DNA from 4 places in the Streptomyces flavofungini genome. Region 1 is predicted to be linked to each of the others. Evidence: riboswitches for the same ligand, from Rfam matches in the RefSeq annotation. Region 1 holds a riboswitch; each other region holds the start of a gene.
The links. A riboswitch is a leader RNA that binds a small molecule or an ion and turns the genes downstream of it on or off. The one in region 1 is predicted to bind cobalamin.

Region 1 (4,773 bases):
CGACGAGGACGTCGGCCCGCCCGAGGATCTCGTACAGCCCGGAGTCGGCGCCGCGCAGCGAACCGCAGTACACAGCGAGGGCGTTGGCGCCCTTGGCCTCGATGGCGTCGCACAGCGTGTCCACGAACGCGGTGTTCCCCGACAGCTGGTGCGCGCGGTAGAAGAGCACGCCGACGGTCGGGCGCCCCTCCACGTGCGCGCGCTCCCCGTGCACCCCGTACTCGGGCATCTTCACCGGCTCGGCGAAGCCGTGGCCGGTCAGGAGCACGGTGTCGGACAGGAACCGCTCCAGCTCCACGAAGTTGGCGGGCCCGCCCTCGACGAGATAGCGCAGCGCCTCGGCGACGACGCCGGCGGGCACCGACGACTCGGCCATCAGCTCGGCGTCGGGCACGGACTCGCCGCCGAGCAGCACGGTCGGGATCCCGGCCGCCTTCAGCGCGGCGAGCCCGTCCTCCCAGGCGCGCTTGCCACCGAGGAGGCGTACGACGGCGATGTCCGCGCCGTCGAGGAGCGCGGGCAGTTCCTCGCGCACGTCGACGCGGGTCGGGTTGGCGATGCGGTAGGGCGCGTCGGAGGCGCGGGCGGCGAGCAGGTCCGTGTCGGCGGTGGACAGGAGAAGGACGGTCATGAGGGTGCCCCCGGTGCGATGAAGGGGAGACCGGACGGAGCGCCGGTCTCGATCAGGCGCAGCAGCGCGTCGGTGTCCGCGTGTTCTTCGATGAGGTCGCCGAGGAGGTCGAGCTGTTCCTCGCGCAGGGCGGCGAAGCCGGTGTCGGGCGCGGGCACGAAGCGGCGGCCCGCGGCGCGCGCGACCTCGGTGAGGAAGCGGCGCCGGAACGCGTCGCTCTCCAGCGACCCGTGCCAGTGGGTGCCCCACACGGCCCCCACCCGGCACCCGTCCAGGAAGGGGTCCCCGCCCAGGACTTCGGCGACGCCGTGATGGATCTCGTACCCCTCGACGTGCTCGCCGAGGGCCTCGCCGACGGGCCGGGCCAGGGTCTTCTCGCGCCGGAAGGTGACGCGCACGGGCAGCAGCCCGAGCCCGTCCACGGTCCCGGCCCGCGACTCGACGTCGTCCTGGATCCGCTCGCCGAGCACCTGGAAGCCGCCGCAGATCCCGAGGACGGGCCGCCCCTCGGCGGCCCGCCGCGCGAGCGCGTCCGCGAGCCCGCGCTCGCGCAGCCACTGAAGGGCGCGCACGGTCCCGCGCGTGCCCGGTACGACGACGAGGTCCGCGTCGACGAGCTCCTCGGCCCGGTCCACGAACCGCACCACGACGCCGGGTTCGGCGGCGAGCGCGTCCACGTCGGTGAAGTTGGACATCAGCGGCACCGCGCACACGGCGACGCGCAGCACGTCCTCGCCGACGGGCGCCGCCACGACGGACTCCCGGACGGCCCCGCGCAGCGAGACCCTCAGCCCGTCCTCCTCGTCGATGCCGAGCCCGTGCCGGAACGGCAGTACGCCGAGGGTCGGCCGCCCGGTGAGGTCGCGCAGCATGTCGAGCCCGGGTTCGAGCAGCGACACGTCTCCGCGGAACTTGTTGACGAGGAAGCCCGCGACGAGCTCCTGGTCGGCCGGGCTCAGCAGCGCCACGGTCCCGAAGAACGAGGCGAACACACCCCCGCGGTCGATGTCCCCGACCACCACGACCGGGAAGCGGGCGGCCCGCGCGATCCCCATGTTCACGATGTCGGTGCGCCGGAGGTTGATCTCGGCGGGACTCCCCGCCCCTTCGCAGATCACGGCGTCATACGTGCCCCGAAGCTGCGCCAGGCATCCCACGACGGTGTCGAGCAGTGCCTCCTGCCGGCCCCCGTGATAGCCCCGGGCACTCATCTCGCCCACCGGCTTCCCCATGAGCACGACCTGACTCGACCGGTCGCTCCCCGGCTTCAGCAGCACGGGGTTCATCAGCGCGCTGGGCTCCACCCGCGCGGCCTGCGCCTGCATGGCCTGCGCCCGCCCGATCTCGGCCCCTTCCCGGGTGACGAACGAGTTCAGGGACATGTTCTGCGCCTTGAAAGGCGCGACGGAGACGCCCTTGCGGGCGAGCCACCGGCAGATCCCGGCGGTGACGACACTCTTCCCGGCATCGGAGGTGGTCCCGGCGACAAGCAGCCCACCGCTCATGTCCCACCGCCGATCCGCTGCGACTTCCCCTGCGCTGCCGGGCACCGCTTGGTCGCACGCGCACCCCGGGCAAGGTCGACGGCGACCGCCACACCCAGGGCGAGCCACCCGACCCGCCGGGACAACTTCACAGCCCGCTCGATGTCCCCCACGGCGACGGAGCGCCCCCCGCCGTTGAGAACAGGTCGGTGCTCCACGCGCCCCGCGTAGGCCAGCGTGCCCCCGAGCCGCACCCCCAACGCCCCCGCGAACGAGGCCTCGACGACCCCGGCGTTGGGGCTCGGATGCTTCGAGGCATCGGCATGCCACGCCCGCACCGCCCCCCGAGGAGACCCCCCGGCGACCACGGCGAGCGCAGCGGTGAGCCGAGCCCCCGGCCACCCGGCGACATCGTCGAGCCGGGCGGAGGCCCACCCGTACCGGAGATACCGCGAAGACCGGTGCCCGACCATCGCGTCGAGCGTGTTCACGGCCCGGAACCCCACAAGCCCCGGCACGCCCCCGACGGCCCCCCACACCAACGCCCCCACGACGGCGTCGGAGGTGTTCTCGGCGACGGACTCCACGACGGCACGGGCGATCCCGTCGGCGTCCAGCGCCTCGGGGTCACGCCCGCACAGATGAGGCAGCCGCTCCCGGGCGACCTCCACGTCCCCCGCGGCGAGGGCGCCCCCGATGGCGCGGGCCTCCCGCCCCAGCGAGGTCCCGCCGACGACGGCCCAGGTCGCGGCGGCGGTCAGCCCGACGGAAGCGGCACGCGACCGGCGTGCGGCGAAGGAGGCGAGCGCACCGGCGCCGACGGCACCCCCGGCGCACACCAGGGTGTGCAGCGCGCCCCACCCGCGGTGGTCGCGCCACAGGACCCGCTCGACGGCCCCCGCCGCACGCCCGAACGCGGCGACCGGATGGCCCCGGCGAGGATCGCCGAGCAGCAGGTCACCGAGGAGTCCGGCGGCGGCGCCGTACGCGTAGTCGCGATCGGCACACATGGGAGTCAGCCCGCCGATACGCGGTGCGGGGCTCTCGGCCGCGACGGGGCCCCGGGCGGGGCAGGGGACGGCAACGGGCGGCCGCGCATGGCGATATGTCCTCACTCAGGGTTTCCGCGCCCTGGTTCGACGAGACCGGCGGCGAGAGTTCCTGGCTCCCGGGGATCGTCGGATCACCCGGTGACAGTGGCGGGACCGCGCCGGATTCGCACCGGCTTCCTCTCCTGCCGCCGTAAATGGCTCCGGCAGTCCACCATGGCCCGCGACGCCCGTCAACTCGCTGTTGACCTGCGACGGGAGTGTGTGCGGAGGCCCACATGGACCTGCGGCCAGGGCCGGTTTACGGCTAGGCGGACGCAACCACTCTCCGTAAGCTTGAACATGACAGCAGGAGAGCGACGCGGAACGCGAACCCGGCAGGGCGCGGTCGACTGCCGCCGGGCCCCGGCACCGTCCGACTCTCGTGACGGCAGCAGGCAAGGGGGCGGTGTGGCCGACGAGTACTTACCGGCAGTGCAGTGGTTCAAGAGCAGTTACACCGTGACGGGCGGCGAATGCGTGGAAGTGGCGCACCCGGCCGGTGCGGTGTGGGTCCGTGACTCGAATCACCGCGACGAAGGGCACATGAACGTGACGCCGACGGCGTGGCGCGCGTTTGTCAGGGGGGTGGCCTCGGGGAGAGTCGGGGGGAAGTGAGCTGTCCCAGCGTGCGCACGAAAGGCTGGAGACCATGGGGGTTGAGAGCAGGCAACTGCCGCTGAGCCGGCATGCCGCAGGGCCCGCCCGGCGCTTCGTCTTCGTGCTGTACTGCGCGCTCAGTGGCGCTGTCGCGGTGGCCGCGGGCGCTCTCGCCTCCCTCCTCGTGGAAGGGCTCCACGTCCGGCTCGCGGTCTGGCTGGCGACGGCCGCGGTCGTGGCGGCGGGGGCGGGGGCCGTGTGGGAGTTCACGCCGCTCATCCCGCGCCGGCGCGTGGAGCGGGACCGTCCGCGGACGCTCCGTCAGCCGGAGGGCCGGCGCCGGTCGTAGCAGCCGACTCCTGCCGGCGACCGCGGCGCAGGGTCCGAACGAGCCATCCCACCGCGGCTGTCAGCAGTCCGCAGCCGCCCGCCAGCGCGACGACGAAGTGCCAGGGGTCGATGTCGTGGCGTACGACGACGCCCTGGGCGAGGATCCCGGCCGGCACCAGCGCCACGACGACCACAGCGAGGCACACCGACACGCAACCGGCCTTCGCCAGGAAACTCAGTGTCTGCTGCTCCTGTGTGTGCAGGCTCCGCTGGTGCTCGCTGTGGAGGAGACGGTCCAGTTCGCGGGCGAACGCCGGATCCTTCATCCCCTCTCTGAAGAGGTCGTGGAGCTGGGAGGAGGGGGCGGTGGGTTCGGCGGGGACGGGCTCGCCGCCGTCCAGGGGATCGGCGGCCGGGCCCCCGTCGGGGCCCGTGGCGCCGACGGGGGGAGCGGGGTCGGCGGGGTTCCTGGTGTCTGAGGCCGTCAGGCAGCGCGACAGCCACCGTAATAACGTGACGACCAGCATCGTGCCAGCCCTCCCCTCGTCCCGGAGCGGACGGCTCCGGAATCAGCCTGCGAAGCCTTCCTTGACCTGGTTGATCAGGTCGATCGCGCGGTCGTCGCTGTAGGCGATCTGCC
Region 2 (4,773 bases), 6.8 Mb from region 1:
GAGCTGGTCCTCGGTGAGCAGTGCGCTGGTCATGGCGGTCATCCCATCGTCGGGATGGTGAAGCTCGCGCCTTCCTTGGCCCCGGAGGGCCAGCGCGAGGTGACGGTCTTGGTGCGGGTGTAGAAGCGGATGGAGTCCGGTCCGTGCTGGTTGAGGTCGCCGAAGCCGGAGCGCTTCCAGCCGCCGAAGGTGTGGTACGCGACGGGGACCGGGATGGGCACGTTGACGCCGACCATGCCGGTGTCGACGCGGCGGGTGAAGTCGCGGGCGGTGTCGCCGTCGCGGGTGAAGAGCGCGACGCCGTTGCCGTAGGGGTGCTCGGTGGGCAGCCGCAGAGCTTCCTCGTAGTCGGCGGCGCGGACGACGGACAGGACCGGGCCGAAGATCTCCTCCTGGTAGATCCGCATGTCGGGGGTGACACGGTCGAAGAGCGAGGCACCCGCGAAGAAGCCGCCCTCGTGGCCGGGGAGGGTGAAGTCACGTCCGTCGACGACGAGTTCGGCGCCCTCCTCGACGCCGAGGTCGACGTAGGAGCGCACGCGGTCGAGGGCGTCGCGGCTGACGAGGGGGCCGAAGTCGGCCTCGGGGTCGTCGGAGCGGCCGATCCGCAGCGCGCCGATGCGGTCCTTGAGGCGGGCCACCAGGGCGTCGGCGGTGGCCTCGCCGACCGGAACGGCCACGGAGATCGCCATGCAGCGCTCGCCCGCCGAGCCGTAACCGGCGCCGATCAGCGCGTCCACGGCCTGGTCGAGGTCCGCGTCCGGCATCACGATCATGTGGTTCTTGGCGCCGCCGAAGCACTGGGCGCGCTTGCCGTGGGCGGCGGCGGTGGCGTAGATGTGCGCGGCGATGGGCGTGGAGCCGACGAAGCCGAGCGCCTCGACGCGCGGGTCCTCCAGGAGGGTGTCGACGGATTCCTTGCCGCCGTTGACGACGTTCAGGATGCCCGGCGGCAGGCCCGCCTCCAGGAAGAGCTCGGCGAGCCGCAGCGGCACGGACGGGTCGCGCTCGGAGGGCTTGAGGATGAAGGCGTTGCCGCAGGCGATGGCGGGCGCGGCCTTCCAGAGGGGGATCATCGCGGGGAAGTTGAACGGCGTGATGCCGGCGACGACGCCGATGGGGCGGCGCAGCGAGTGCACGTCGATGCCGGTGCCCGCGTTGTCGGTGAACTCGCCCTTGAGCAGGTGCGGGATGCCCGCCGCGAACTCCACCACCTCCAGGCCGCGCTGGAGGTCGCCGTGCGCGTCGGCCACGGTCTTGCCGTGCTCGGCCGACAACAGCCGGGCCAGCGACTCGCGTTCGCCCTCCACGATCCGCAGGAACCGCAGCAGGACGCGGGCGCGGCGCTGCGGGTTCCACTCGCCCCACTCGCGCTGGGCCTCGGCCGCGTCGGCGATGGCCGCCTCGGTCTCGGCGCGGTTCGCGAGCGGGACGCGGGCCTGTATCTCGCCGGTGTTCGGGTCGTACACGTCGGCGAGCGCGCCCGATGTTCCCGGGATGTGCTTGCCGCCGATGAAGTGGGTCAGTTCACGGACCATGGGGCCTGCTCTTTCGTCAGGTGGGATCCGGGGACGGGCGCGCCCGACCGGCCGTCGGCGCCATGCGCGGGCATGCCGGATCGACGGACGGAAGAAGGGGACGCGAACGGCCGAGGGGCCGTCAGACAGCGGGGGTTGTCGCTCGCATCGGATCACCGGGGTCGTGAGTGCGCACCGGGGCCATGCGTGTCTGCTCCATCCTCGTGGACAACACGGAACACCCCGCGGCCGGTATCCTGACTCCCGGATCGGCGCCCGTTCTCCCGCCTTCCCAACGGACTTCTCCGTCAGTGGCGTTGTTGCACGCGAGAACGCACTCCCCGGTCACAGTGGCGGGACCGCGCCGGATTCACACCGGCTTCCCTGCACCGCGGGCTTGTCCACGAACATATACTTGGACTTCCTAGTAAGTCCACAGCGGACGGGTTCCCACTCGCCGCGGGAACCCCCTGTCCAACTCCTACTGGAGTCCCAGGCCCCCAGTTCGGCGCGCACGACCCCGGCCACGGGGTCGGCGCCGTAGTGGACGCCCGCGAGGTCGGCGGCGCGGTCCAGGACGGGGCGGGTCTCGTCGATCTCGTAGAGGTTGTCGACGCCCTGGAGCGGGTGCGGATGTCGGCGGTGCGCAAGGGGTGCTCCGGGCGGGGCTCGAAGGGCTGCACGGACCGCGAGGCGTGGGGTGTGCGGTGCGGTGGCGCGTGGTGGCGTGAGGTGTGCGGCTGAGGATGGGGGCTGTGGGGGCTGCGGTCCACGGGGTGGCGGGCTGCGGGGACTCTGCTGCTACGCGGGCGGCGCCAGGATCTCCGCGCGCCCGGGGTGGCGCGGGCCCAGGAAGACAGCCGTGCTGTATCCGTTCGGTGCGGGGTGCGTGGCCTGTCGCCAGCCGAGCCGCTCGTAGAAGCGGACGGCGGCCTCCGCCCTGACGGATGTCAGCAGCCAGCAGCGCCCGCCGGGCGCGTCGCGCGTGACCTCTTCGAGGAGCGTACGGCCGAGGCCGCGGCCGTGCGCGCCGGGCGTGACGGCGAGTTCGTCGACCTCCAGGCCGCCGCACAGCCAGGCGGCGGTGCGCTCGGCGCCGAGGGCGGCGCGGACGTGGGGGTAGGAACGCGTGACCGGCAGCGGGGTCTCGGACGTCCAGGCGGTGGCGAAGCCCAGCACGCGGTCGCCCTCGAGGGCCACCGCGCCGACGAAGCCGGGGCGCTCGGTGTCGCCCGCGAGGCGGTCCAGGTAGACGTCGGCCTCCGCGGGGTCGGAGTGCCACGGGGGCTCGGCGAAGGCCTCGGCGTAGACCTGCCGGATGCCGTCGCGGTGGGCGAGCAGACCGGGTCCCGGCAGGCGAAGTATGAGTGCGTCGGTCATCGGGCGGCCCTCGCGCCCTCTCGCGCGGTCCCGCCCGAAGCCTCTTGCGCGGTCTCGCCCGAGGTCAGCACCCATGCCGACGTCGCTCGGCCTCCGTCTCGCACGTGTCCTCGACCCGCCTTCCGTCCGGCTTGCGCCCGCCGTTCGTTCGCACCTGTCGCCCGTGCGCGCATCGGCGCCTACTGCGGATCAATAGTAGTTGCAGACAATGTGCAATAAGGATCGGGCCCGCAGCCGCTCCCCCGTCGCCTCAGCCCCGGGCGTTCCGGTCCAGCGCCCCTTCCACCAGCTCGCGCGCGTACGCCGTCGACAGGCCGTCGGGCCGGAACAGGATGCGGTACATGACCGGCGCGACCACGTGGTCCATGACCGCCTCCCGCGCCGGGAGCCCGTCCTCGCCGCGTCGGCGGGCACGGTCGAGGACGAGGTCGACCTGGGCGGCGGCGTAGGCGGAGCACTGCCCGGCGTTGCCGCCGTCCGGGTCGCCGAGGAGCGCGTCGCGGATGTAGGCGCGGCCCGCGGTGGACGCCATCTCGTCGAGGAACTGCTCGGCCCAGGCCGTGAGGTCGGCCCGCAGGGTGCCGTGGTCCGCGGGCTCCGTGTCGGGCCGCAGCCGCTCGACGGCCACATCCGACAGGAGCTCCTGGAGGTCGCCCCAGCGGCGGTAGATCGTCGACGGGGTGACCCCGGCCCGCGCGGCGACCAGCGGGACGGTGAGCGCCGCGCGACCCCGCTCGGCCTCCAGCTCGCGGACGGCGGCGTGCACGGACGCCTGCACGCGGGCGCTGCGGCCGCCGGGGCGGGCCATGGGCTTGGGACTCATGGCGCCACCTTAACGCTAATTTCTAGCTTCTACGCTGGCGAGCGCGCGGGATCCCCCGGCATCGGCCCGGACCCTCCAGGGGTCGCCGCAGCCACCGGCCCCGCCCCGAGAGCACCCGCGTCCGGTGCGAGCCGCCCCGCGTCCGCCCGCGTGGCCTCGTACGCGCGCCCGACCCGCAGCACCGCCCCCTCCCCCAGCGGCCGGCCGATCAGCTGCATGCCGACGGGCAGGCCGCCCTCGCCCCGCCCGACGGGCACGGACAGCGCCGGTACGCCGGTGATGTTGGCGGGCGCCGACAGCCGGACGTAGCTGTCGGACACGCTCTCCACGCAACCGTCGGCCCACTGCACGGACTGCTGCCCGGCGGGCACGGCGGTCAGCGGCACGGAGGGCGCGACGACGACGTCGACCTCCGCGAGGAGCCGCGCCCAGGCCCGGCGCATCAGGGTGCGGGCGCGCTGGGCGCGCACATAGTCGCCGGCGAGCAGGAGTTCGCCCGCCTCAAGGAGGACGCGCACGTCGGGGGCGTACAGCTCGGGTGTCGCACGGAGCGTCCCCTCGTGGTAAGCGGTGGCCTCGGGGACCATCAGGCCCCACTGGACCGCCTGGACATAGCGGGTCATCGGAATGTCCACGTCGACGAGTTCGGCCCCGAGGTCGCGCAGCCGGTCGACGGCGTCGCGCACGGCGGACTCGACGTCGGGGGCGACGCGGTCGAAGTAGTAGGTGCGCGGGACGCCCACCCGCAGTCCGGTCAAGTCGGCCTCGCCGTACGGGGGATGCGACTCGCGGGGCGCCGGGAGGCCGGCCGGGTCGCGCGGGTCGCGGCCGGTCAGGGCGGCGAGGACGAGGGCCGCGTCGTCGACGGTGCGGGTGAGGGGGCCGACGTGGTCGAGGGACCACGACAGCGAGGTCACGCCGCTCCGGGGCACCAGGCCGTACGTCGGCTTGAGTCCCACGACGCCGTTGAGGGCGGCGGGGACCCGAATCGAGCCGCCGGTGTCGGTGCCGATGGCGAAGGTGGCCGCGCCGGACGCGACGGCGACGGCGGAG
Region 3 (4,773 bases), 4.1 Mb from region 1:
GCTCCTGCACCAGGTAGGAGTTGACCTGGAGGAACTCGCCGGACAGGGTCTCGCGCTTGAAGAGGTTGGAGACCTGCGGCTCGATGCACTCGTACACGCCCGCGATGGACGCGATGGTCGCGGTCGGCGCGATGGCGAGCAGCAGCGAGTTGCGCATGCCCGTCCTGCCGATGCGTTCCCGCAGCGCCGCCCAGCGCTCGGGCCAGGTCAGCTCGACGTCGTAGTGGTCGGGGTGCAGGACGCCGCGCGCGGTGCGGGTCTTCTCCCAGGCGGGCAGCGGGCCGTTCCGTTCGGCGAGGTCGGCCGACGCCTCGTACGACGCGAGCATGATGCGCTCGGCGATCCGGGTGGACAGGGCGCGCGCCTCGGGCGAGTCGAACGGCAGCTTCAGCTGGAAGAAGACGTCCTGCAGACCCATCGCGCCGAGGCCCACGGGCCGCCACTTGGCGTTGGAGCGCCCGGCCTGCTCGGTCGGGTAGAAGTTGATGTCCACGACGCGGTCGAGGAAGGTGACGGCCGTGCGCACGGTGGCGTCGAGCCGCTCCCAGTCGATGTCACCGCTCGCCGTGTCGACGAACGCGCCCAGGTTCACCGAACCCAGGTTGCACACGGCCGTCTCGCCGTCGTCCGTGACCTCCAGGATCTCCGTGCAGAGGTTGGAGGAGTGGACGGTGTGGCCGGGCTCGGCCGTCTGGTTGGCGGTGCGGTTGGCGGTGTCCTTGAAGGTCATCCAGCCGTTGCCGGTCTGCGCGAGGGTGCGCATCATGCGGCCGTACAGCTCACGGGCGGGGATGGTCTTCTGCGCGAGACCGGCCGCCTCCGCCTTCTTGTACGCGGCGTCGAACTCCTCGCCCCACAGGTCGACGAGCTCGGGCACGTCGGCCGGGGAGAACAGCGACCACGCCTGGTCGGCGGCGACGCGGCGCATGAACTCGTCGGGGATCCAGTGCGCCAGGTTCAGGTTGTGGGTGCGCCGGGCGTCCTCGCCGGTGTTGTCCCGCAGCTCCAGGAACTCCTCGATGTCGGAGTGCCAGGTCTCCAGGTAGACCGCGGCGGCGCCCTTGCGGCGGCCGCCCTGGTTCACGGCGGCGACGGAGGCGTCGAGGGTCTTCAGGAACGGCACGATGCCGTTGGAGTGCCCGTTGGTGCCGCGGATCAGGGAGCCGCGCGAGCGGATGCGGGAGTAGGAGAGCCCGATGCCGCCGGCGTGCTTGGAGAGCCGCGCGACCTGGTGGTAGCGGTCGTAGATGGAGTCCAGCTCGTCGAGCGGCGAGTCGAGGAGGTAGCAGGACGACATCTGCGGGTGCCGGGTGCCGGAGTTGAAGAGCGTCGGCGAGGACGGCAGGTAGTCCAGACGGCTCATCAGGCGGTAGAGCGCGGCGACCTCGTCGAGGGCCCGCTCGGAGGTGTCCTCGGCGAGACCGGCGGCCACGCGCAGCATGAAGTGCTGCGGGGTCTCGACGACCTTGCGGGTGATCGGGTGCCGGAGCAGATAGCGGCTGTGCAGGGTGCGCAGGCCGAAATAGCCGAAGCGGCGGTCGGCGCCGTCGGCGAGCGCGGCGTCCACGAGGCCGTCGAGGCGCTCCGCGTGCAGCGTGGCGAACTCGGCGGTGCGGTCCGCGATCAGGCCCTCACGGTGGCCGACGGCGACAGACTGGGAGAACGACGTGACGCCCTGCGAGGCGGCTTCCTCGCGGATACCGATGGTCAGGAGCCGGGCCGCGAGCTGCGAGTACGCGGGGTCCTCGGAGATGAGCCCGGCGGCCGCCTCGGTCGCGAGCTCCCGCAGCTCCACCTCGTCGGCCTTGGCCGAACGGCCGCGCAGCGCGGCGGCGGCGACCCGGCCGGGGTCGGCGTCGGGGAGGTCGGCGGTGAGGTCGGTCAGGACGCGCAGCAGGGCGGTCCCCGGTCCGTCGGTGGTCTGCGCGGCCTGCTGGGCCTCGGCCTGCTCGGCGGCCTGCGCTGACGCGGGTTCGGCGGGCGCGATGGTCACGTGGTGCTCTCCCTCGCTCGGCTCTGGGCCTTTGGAGAGCGGCACGGCGCGGCTGCGCCCGCGCAGGGGCGACTCCGCGTCCACCAACCCATTCCTCGAGGCCCGGACGTCTCGGCACCCGGACCGGACGGTCCAGGTGCGCTGTCGGCAGGTCGTCGGACTCACCGGCGCATGTTGCGGGCGCGAGCGCACAAATGCGTACCAGTACACCGTTGCGGGACAGTTCCGGACTTGCACCGGATTCCCCTGCGGCGACAGCGAGGACGAGCATACATCTTGTGCTGGCTTTCGGTGCCACCCCTAGATGTTGTGTCGGAGGGTAGTGACGCTGTCGCGGGACGGGGCGCCCTGAACCTCAACTCGGGGGCGGGGCGTGGCATTCCGGGGCGGCGTCCGGAGGCCGCCCAGGGCTCGCTCAGCGGTCGCTGCGGCCCCGCCCGGCCGTCGGCTGCGGGCGTCGTTCAGCCGCCCGCGCCCGGCGGGTCCTGGGGCGCGCCGTCGCCGTCGCGGGGGATGTCGCCGCGCTCCACCGGCGCGGCGGGGGAGGTCTTCTCCGGCAGTACGGCGTCCAGCTCGGCTGCGTCCGCGTGGTGGGCCTTCTCGGCGGCGGCGCGCAGGGTGTCGCGGTCCACGAGGCCGGGGTCGGCGGAGAGCTGGACGCGCAGGCCGTGCTCGGAGCGGACGTACGCGTGCCAGGAGCCGGACGCGTCGGTGCTGTCGGACGAGCCGGGGCCCGGCGTGCGGTACCAGCCCTTGCCGTCCTTCTCGCAGCGCTTCGCGGGCGGGTAGAGGCCTCGGCAGGACTTGTCGTCGACGGTGCCCCGCTCCACGTCGACCTTGATCTGCCCGCCGCCCTCCTTCGCCACGTACACCGCCTGGAACCCGTCGTCCCCCAGGACACCCACCGACTGCTTCGCCAGCGTGAACCCGTCGGCCTCGGTCACGTACACGTGCTCCGTGCGGGTCTGGGCGGCCTGGGCGCGGGCCTCCAGCTCGGCGCGGGACGGCGTCGAACCCGCGCCGGAGCCCGCGTCCTCGGAGCCGCAGCCGGTGAGGGCGAGGGGCGCGAGCAGCAGCAGGGCGGCGGGGAGCAGGAGGCGAGGACGCGGCATGGGCCCATTCTTTCGTACGCCGGTTCGGGCCCGGAGGCGGCACGGCGAAGGCCGCCGCGTCCCGTGCGGAACGCGGCGGCCTCCAGGGTGGGCGGGAGCCCGGGACGTCAGTGCCCGGCACCCACCTTCGGCAGTTCGACCGCCACGCCCTTGTCGCCGGCGTCCGCGGTGTAGTCCTCCGGGGACGTCTCGTCGACGCCGTCGGGGGCCTTGAGGGCCTTCAGGACGAAGGTGAGGACGACGGTCACGACGACGTTCAGGACGAAGGCCGTCAGGCCGATGTAGCCGATCTCACCGATGCCCGGGATCTCCTTGGACGACCCGCCGAAGTGCTTCTGCGTCGGCGAGGCGACGCCGTACGCGGCGACCGTGCCGTAGACCATGCCGACCGCCCACCCGGCGAGCAGCGCCCACCGGTGGAACCAGCGCGTGAACAGGCCGCCGACGAGCGCGGGCATGGTCTGCAGGATCCAGATGCCGCCGAGCAGCTGGAAGTTGATGGCGACGGTCTTGTCCATGGTGAGGACGAAGGCGAGCGCGCCCACCTTCACCAGGAGCGAGACCAGCTTGGAGACCTTCGTCTCCTGCTCGGGCGTCGCGTCGGGCTTCAGGAAGTCCTTGTAGATGTTGCGGGTGAAGAGGTTCGCGGCCGCGATGGACATGATGGCCGCCGGGACGAGCGCGCCGATGCCGATGGCCGCGAAGGCGACGCCCGTGAACCAGTCGGGGAACATGTCCTCGAACAGCTGGGGGATCGCCAACTGCCCGTTCTCGACCTTCACCCCGGCCGCGATCGCCATGAACCCGAGCAGCGCGAGCAGGCCGAGCATCAGCGAGTACAGCGGCAGGATGGTGGTGTTGCGGCGGATCACGTCGCGGCTGCGCGAGGAGAGCGTCGCCGTGATCGAGTGCGGGTACATGAAGAGGGCGAGCGCGGAGCCGAGGGCCAGGGTCGCGTACGTCCAGGTGCCCGCGTCGCCCGGCACCAGGGAGCCGACGGGTTTGCCGGTGGCCTCGTTCGTCGCGGAGAACTTCTCGTTGGCGGCGCTGAAGATGTCGTCGAAGCCGCCGAGCTTGATCGGGATGTAGATGATGGCCACCACGATCACGATGTAGATCAGGGTGTCCTTCACGAACGCGATCAGCGCGGGCGCCCGCAGACCGGACGAGTAGGTGTACGCGGCGAGCACGCCGAAGGCGATGAGCAGCGGCAGGTCCTTGATGAACCAGTTGGTGTCCTCGCCGCCGCCGACGCCCATCACGTCCAGGACGGCCTGGATGCCGACCAGTTGGAGCGCGATGTAGGGCATCGTCGCGAGGATGCCGGTGACCGCCACGGCCAGTGAGAGCCCCTTGGAGCCGAAGCGGCCTCGGACGAAGTCCGACGTCGTCACGTACCCGTGCTTGTGCGAGACCGACCACAGGCGCGGCAGGAACGTGAAGATCAGCGGATAGACCAGGATCGTGTACGGCACGGCGAAGAAGCCGGCCGCGCCCGCCGCGTAGATGGCCGCCGGGACGGCCACGAAGGTGTACGCGGTGTAGAGGTCGCCGCCGAGCAGGAACCAGGTCACCCAGGTGCCGAACGACCGGCCGCCCAGGCCCCATTCGTCGAGGCTCTGCTCGTTCTCGGCCTTGCGCCAGCGGGACGCCAGGAAGCCCATGACG
Region 4 (4,773 bases), 1.7 Mb from region 1:
AGCAGGGCCGCGGCCTCGTCCGTGCTCGGCACGCGCGGGGAGTGGATGTCGTAGACGCCGGGGCCCGCCTCCCGCGGGTAGCCGTGCTCGGCGAGTTCGCGGGCGACCTGCATGTGGGAGCGGGCGGCCTCCAGGCTGATGACGTCGGCGTCGAGGTCGTCGATGGCCTGGACGATGTCGCCGAACTCCGCGTAGCACATGTGCGTGTGGATCTGGGTGTCCGGCCGTACGCCGCTGGTGGTGAGCCGGAAGGACTCCGTCGCCCACGCCAGATAGGCCGGTCGGTCGGCGGCGCGCAGCGGCAGGGTCTCGCGCAGCGCGGGCTCGTCGACCTGGATCACCGAAGTCCCGGCGGCCTCCAGGTCGTTGACCTCGTCGCGCAGGGCGAGGGCCACCTGGCGGGCGGTGTCGCGAAGCGGCTGGTCGTCGCGGACGAAGGACCAGGCGAGCATCGTGACGGGGCCCGTGAGCATGCCCTTGACCGGGCGCTCGGTCAGGGAGTTGGCGTACGAGGTCCAGCGCACCGTCATCGGCTCGGGCCGGGAGATGTCGCCGGCCAGGACCGGCGGGCGCACATAGCGGGTGCCGTAGGACTGGACCCAGCCGTGCTGGGTGGCGAGGTAGCCGGTGAGCTGCTCGGCGAAGTACTGCACCATGTCGTTGCGTTCGGGCTCGCCGTGCACCAGGACGTCGATGCCGGTCTTCTCCTGGAAGGAGATGACCTCGCGGATCTCGTTCTCGATGCGCTGCTCGTACCCGGCGGTGTCGATGCGCCCGGCGCGCAGGTCGGCGCGGGCGGTGCGCAGCTCGGCTGTCTGCGGGAACGACCCGATGGTGGTCGTGGGAAGCAGGGGAAGGCCGAGGTGGGCGCGCTGGGCGGTCGCCCGGGTCGCGTACGGCGCGGAGCGGCGGCCGTCGGTGTCGGTGACGGCCGCGGCCCTGGCTCGGACGCCCGGGTCGTGGGTGATCGCGGAACCGGCGCGGGAGGCCAGGTCGGCGCGGTTGGCAGCGAGTTCGGCGGCGATGGTGTCGGTGCCCTGGGCGATGCCCTTGGCCAGGGTGACGATCTCCGTCGTCTTCTGCTGGGCGAACGCGAGCCAGCGCAGGATCTGTGGGTCGATGTCCCGCTCGGCCGCGGCGTCGATCGGCACGTGCAGCAGCGAGCAGGAGGCGGCGACGTCGACCCGGTCGGCGAGGCCCAGCAGGGTGCCGAGCGTGGCGAGGGACTTCTCCAGGTCGTTGATCCAGATGTTGCGGCCGTTGACGACACCGGCGACGAGACGCTTGCCGGGCAGTCCGCCCACCGCGGCGAGCGCGTCGAGGTTGGCGGCGGCCGCGTCGGTGAAGTCCAGGGCGAGGCCGTCGACCGGGGCCTTGGCCAGGACCGGCAGGGCGTCGCCGAGCCGGTCGAAGTAGGAGGCGACGAGGAGCTTCGGCCGGTCGGGGAGGGCCCCGAGGTCGCGGTAGGCGCGCGCGGCGGCGTTGAGGTCGGCCGGGGTGCGGTCCTGGACCAGGGCGGGCTCGTCGAGCTGCACCCACGCGGCGCCGGCCGCGCGCAGGTCGGCGAGGACCTCGGCGTACACGGGAAGCAGCCGGTCCAGGAGCGTCAGCGGCTCGAAGTCCGCGGCGACGCCCGGGGCGGGCTTGGCGAGCAGCAGGTAGGTGACCGGGCCGACGAGGACGGGCCGGGCGGCGAGCCCGAGGGCAAGGGCCTCCTTCAGCTCGGCGACCTGCTTGGTGGAGTCGGCCGTGAACACCGTGTCCGGACCCAACTCGGGCACGAGGTAGTGGTAGTTGGTGTCGAACCACTTGGTCATTTCCAGCGGCGCCACGTCCTGGGTGCCGCGGGCCATCGCGAAGTAGCCGTCGAGGGCGTCGGTGTCGACGGCGGAGCGGTGCCGCGGGGGGACGGCGCCGACCATGACACTGGTGTCCAGGACGTGGTCGTAGTACGAGAAGTCGCCGGTCGGCACCTCGTGGACACCGGCCGCCGCCAGGCGCTGCCAGGTGGAGCGGCGCAGTTCTTGCGCGGTCTGCCGGAGGGCGTCGGCGGTGACGCGGCCCTTCCAGTAGCCCTCGATGGCCTTCTTCAGTTCGCGGTTCTGGCCCTGGCGGGGGTAGCCGTACACGGTGGCCCGTGCTGCCGCGGCTGCGGACTTGGTGGTCACGGAGATCTCCTTCGCGAGATGAATCCCTGAGATCCCGGCGACGGGACGAGAGCGCGAAGGCAACGACGAACCGGACGGCCACGACCACGCGCGGCAAAGGCACGGTCGCTGGTCGCTCTGTCCGGTATGTACGCCGACCCGCCCTCGAGGTCACCGAGATATCCGCACCCGAATGGTTCGCGTGCGGACAGCGGGCAGGTCTTCGGACTCGCGGGCACGTCTCGTCGTACGAGACACCTAGTGGCCGTCGCTTCCCGGAGCCGTACGTCGGATCCAGTGCGTATGACGGCGGTCGTTCCCGCTCACCGCTGCGGGGCAGTCCCGGATTCCCACCGGGTTCCCTCTTACGACGCGCCTGCCTGGCGGGCAGGGCGAACCAGCTGCACGCGCCAGGTTAGAGGGTGTACGCCCTTCTGGGCAGCGGTGTTCACATTCCGGAACGTGAGATGAGACACGGGTGGGAGCCGTTTGGCTGTGCGCGCGAGGGGGGCGGGGGACAACCGACCGGTTGTTCCCCGCCCCCCTCGCACCTGCGGCCGGGCTCTCGGCCCGGCCGCGCGCCCTAGTGGAACTGCTCTTCCTCGGTGGAGCCGGACAGCGCGGTGGTGGAGGACGCCGGGTTGACGGCCGTGGACACGAGGTCGAAGTAGCCGGTGCCGACCTCGCGCTGGTGCTTGACGGCGGTGAAGCCGTGCTCCTGCGCGGCGAACTCCTTCTCCTGCAGGTCCACGTACGCGGTCATGCCGTGCTCGGCGTAGCCGCGGGCGAGGTCGAACATGCCGTGGTTGAGGGAGTGGAATCCGGCCAGGGTGATGAACTGGAACTTGTAGCCCATGGCGCCCAGTTCGCGCTGGAACTTGGCGATCTGGTCGTCGTCGAGCGCGGCCTTCCAGTTGAAGGACGGCGAGCAGTTGTAGGCCAGCATCTGGTCGGGGTGCTCGGCGTGGATGGCCTCGGCGAACTCGCGGGCCTGGGCGAGGTCGGGGGTGCCGGTCTCGACCCAGATGAGGTCGGCGTACGGGGCGTAGGCGAGGCCGCGGGCGATCACGGGGGCCATGCCGTTCTGGACGCGGTAGAAGCCCTCGGCCGTGCGCTCACCGGTGACGAACTCGGCGTCGCGCTCGTCGACGTCGCTGGTGAGGAGGTTGGCGGCGAGCGCGTCGGTGCGGGCGACGATCAGGGTCGGCACATCGGCGATGTCGGCCGCGAGGCGGGCCGCGTTGAGGGTGCGCACGTGCTGCGCGGTGGGGACGAGGACCTTGCCGCCGAGGTGCCCGCACTTCTTCTCCGAGGCGAGCTGGTCCTCGTAGTGGATGCCGGCCGCGCCCGCCGCGATCATCGCCTTGGTCAGCTCGAAGGCGTTCAACGGGCCGCCGAACCCGGCCTCGGCATCGGCCACGATCGGGGCCAGCCAGTCCACGGCGGAGTCGCCCTCGCTGGTGGCGATCTGGTCGGCGCGCAGCAGCGCGTTGTTGATCCGGCGGACCACCTGCGGCACGGAGTTGGCCGGGTAGAGCGACTGGTCGGGGTAGGTGTGCCCGGCCTGGTTGGCGTCGGCGGCCACCTGCCAGCCGGACAGGTAGATCGCCTGCAGCCCCGCCTTGACCTGCTGCACGGCCTGGCCGCCGGTCAGCGCGCCGAGGGCGTGGACGTAGTCGAGTTCGTGCAGTTGGCGCCACAGCCGTTCGGCGCCGCGCCGGGCCAGGGTGTGCTCCTCACGGACGCTGCCGGAGAGCCGCACGACGTCCGCGGCGCTGTAGGTGCGCTCGATCCCCTGCCACCGCGGGTCGGTCGCCCACCGCCGCGCCAGTTCCTCGGCCGTCGCCGTCGTCGTCCCTGCCTGTGCCATGACCGTCTCCCGGAGATTCGTGAACTGTGCGAACATCTGGCACTGAGTGCCTGGATAATCTGGGGTGCGGCCCACCGGGTCCGTGTGTGGACAGGTGAGCAATGCTGCCGAGTCGGGCGGAAGGGCCGGGATCTCCGACGTCAGGGCATGAGTTCGCGCCCCGGTTCCGCTCCGCCCGACGGAGTCCGGCGGGCCGCGGTTCGACTGTGACATCGGCACTCAGTGCCAGCAAGCGAGGAGAGATGCCAACTTCTGCGAATCTTCCGCGGTGGTTTTGCCAACTCTGTTAAGGCCAGCGGGCGGGGCTGCGTGACTACGATCGCGGGCATGCCCGACGGCAGGGGGCCCACGAACGGCCGAAGGGACGGCCGTGGGGGACCGGTTCGGTGGTCGTGGATGCCCGAGGGGGCGGGAGTCACGGATGCCCGTGGGGACGGGAGTCAGGGATGTGTGAGTCGGACGGGAGCCACGAGTGAGCAAGACGTACGCGGGAGCGCGGCTGCGGCGGCTGCGCGAGGAGCGCCGGATGAGCCAGGCCGACCTGGCCAGGACCCTCGCCATCTCGCCGAGCTATCTGAACCAGATGGAGCACGACTCCCGCCCGCTCACCGTGCCCGTACTGCTGCGCCTGACCGAGGCGTTCGGCGTCGACCCGGGCTTCTTCTCCGAGCGCGACACCAGCAGGCTGGTCGCCGACCTGCGGGACGCCCTCACCGGTGAGGTCTCCACGGGCCAGGTGTCCGCGACCGACCTCTG

Region 2: linked by a shared signal. The riboswitch ahead of QUY26_RS01955 (CoA-acylating methylmalonate-semialdehyde dehydrogenase) and the one ahead of QUY26_RS31130 (cobalamin biosynthesis protein) in region 1 are both predicted to bind cobalamin.
Region 3: linked by a shared signal. The riboswitch ahead of QUY26_RS12475 (ribonucleoside-diphosphate reductase subunit alpha) and the one ahead of QUY26_RS31130 (cobalamin biosynthesis protein) in region 1 are both predicted to bind cobalamin.
Region 4: linked by a shared signal. The riboswitch ahead of metE (5-methyltetrahydropteroyltriglutamate--homocysteine S-methyltransferase) and the one ahead of QUY26_RS31130 (cobalamin biosynthesis protein) in region 1 are both predicted to bind cobalamin.

What each region holds. Positions count from the first base shown of each region.
Region 1 is NZ_CP128846.1:7,268,367-7,273,139, forward strand. Features, by position in the region: gene cobN (cobaltochelatase subunit CobN) at 1-631, opposite strand, end outside; gene QUY26_RS31125 (cobyric acid synthase) at 628-2,136, opposite strand; gene QUY26_RS31130 (cobalamin biosynthesis protein) at 2,133-3,125, opposite strand; cobalamin riboswitch at 3,249-3,398, opposite strand; gene QUY26_RS31135 (DUF397 domain-containing protein) at 3,615-3,821, shown strand; gene QUY26_RS31140 (hypothetical protein) at 4,079-4,660, opposite strand; gene QUY26_RS31145 (helix-turn-helix domain-containing protein) at 4,703-4,773, opposite strand, start outside.
Region 2 is NZ_CP128846.1:443,336-448,108, forward strand. Features, by position in the region: gene QUY26_RS01950 (acyl-CoA dehydrogenase family protein) at 1-33, opposite strand, end outside; gene QUY26_RS01955 (CoA-acylating methylmalonate-semialdehyde dehydrogenase) at 39-1,538, opposite strand; cobalamin riboswitch at 1,748-1,926, opposite strand; gene QUY26_RS01960 (hypothetical protein) at 2,061-2,261, shown strand; gene QUY26_RS01965 (GNAT family N-acetyltransferase) at 2,319-2,897, opposite strand; gene QUY26_RS01970 (TetR/AcrR family transcriptional regulator) at 3,148-3,720, opposite strand; gene QUY26_RS01975 (amidase) at 3,750-4,773, opposite strand, start outside.
Region 3 is NZ_CP128846.1:3,142,055-3,146,827, reverse strand. Features, by position in the region: gene QUY26_RS12475 (ribonucleoside-diphosphate reductase subunit alpha) at 1-1,993, opposite strand, end outside; cobalamin riboswitch at 2,123-2,264, opposite strand; gene QUY26_RS12470 (hypothetical protein) at 2,455-3,105, opposite strand; gene mctP (monocarboxylate uptake permease MctP) at 3,213-4,773, opposite strand, start outside.
Region 4 is NZ_CP128846.1:9,004,836-9,009,608, forward strand. Features, by position in the region: gene metE (5-methyltetrahydropteroyltriglutamate--homocysteine S-methyltransferase) at 1-2,168, opposite strand, end outside; cobalamin riboswitch at 2,345-2,564, opposite strand; gene aceA (isocitrate lyase) at 2,731-4,017, opposite strand; gene QUY26_RS39040 (short-chain fatty acyl-CoA regulator family protein) at 4,490-4,773, shown strand, end outside.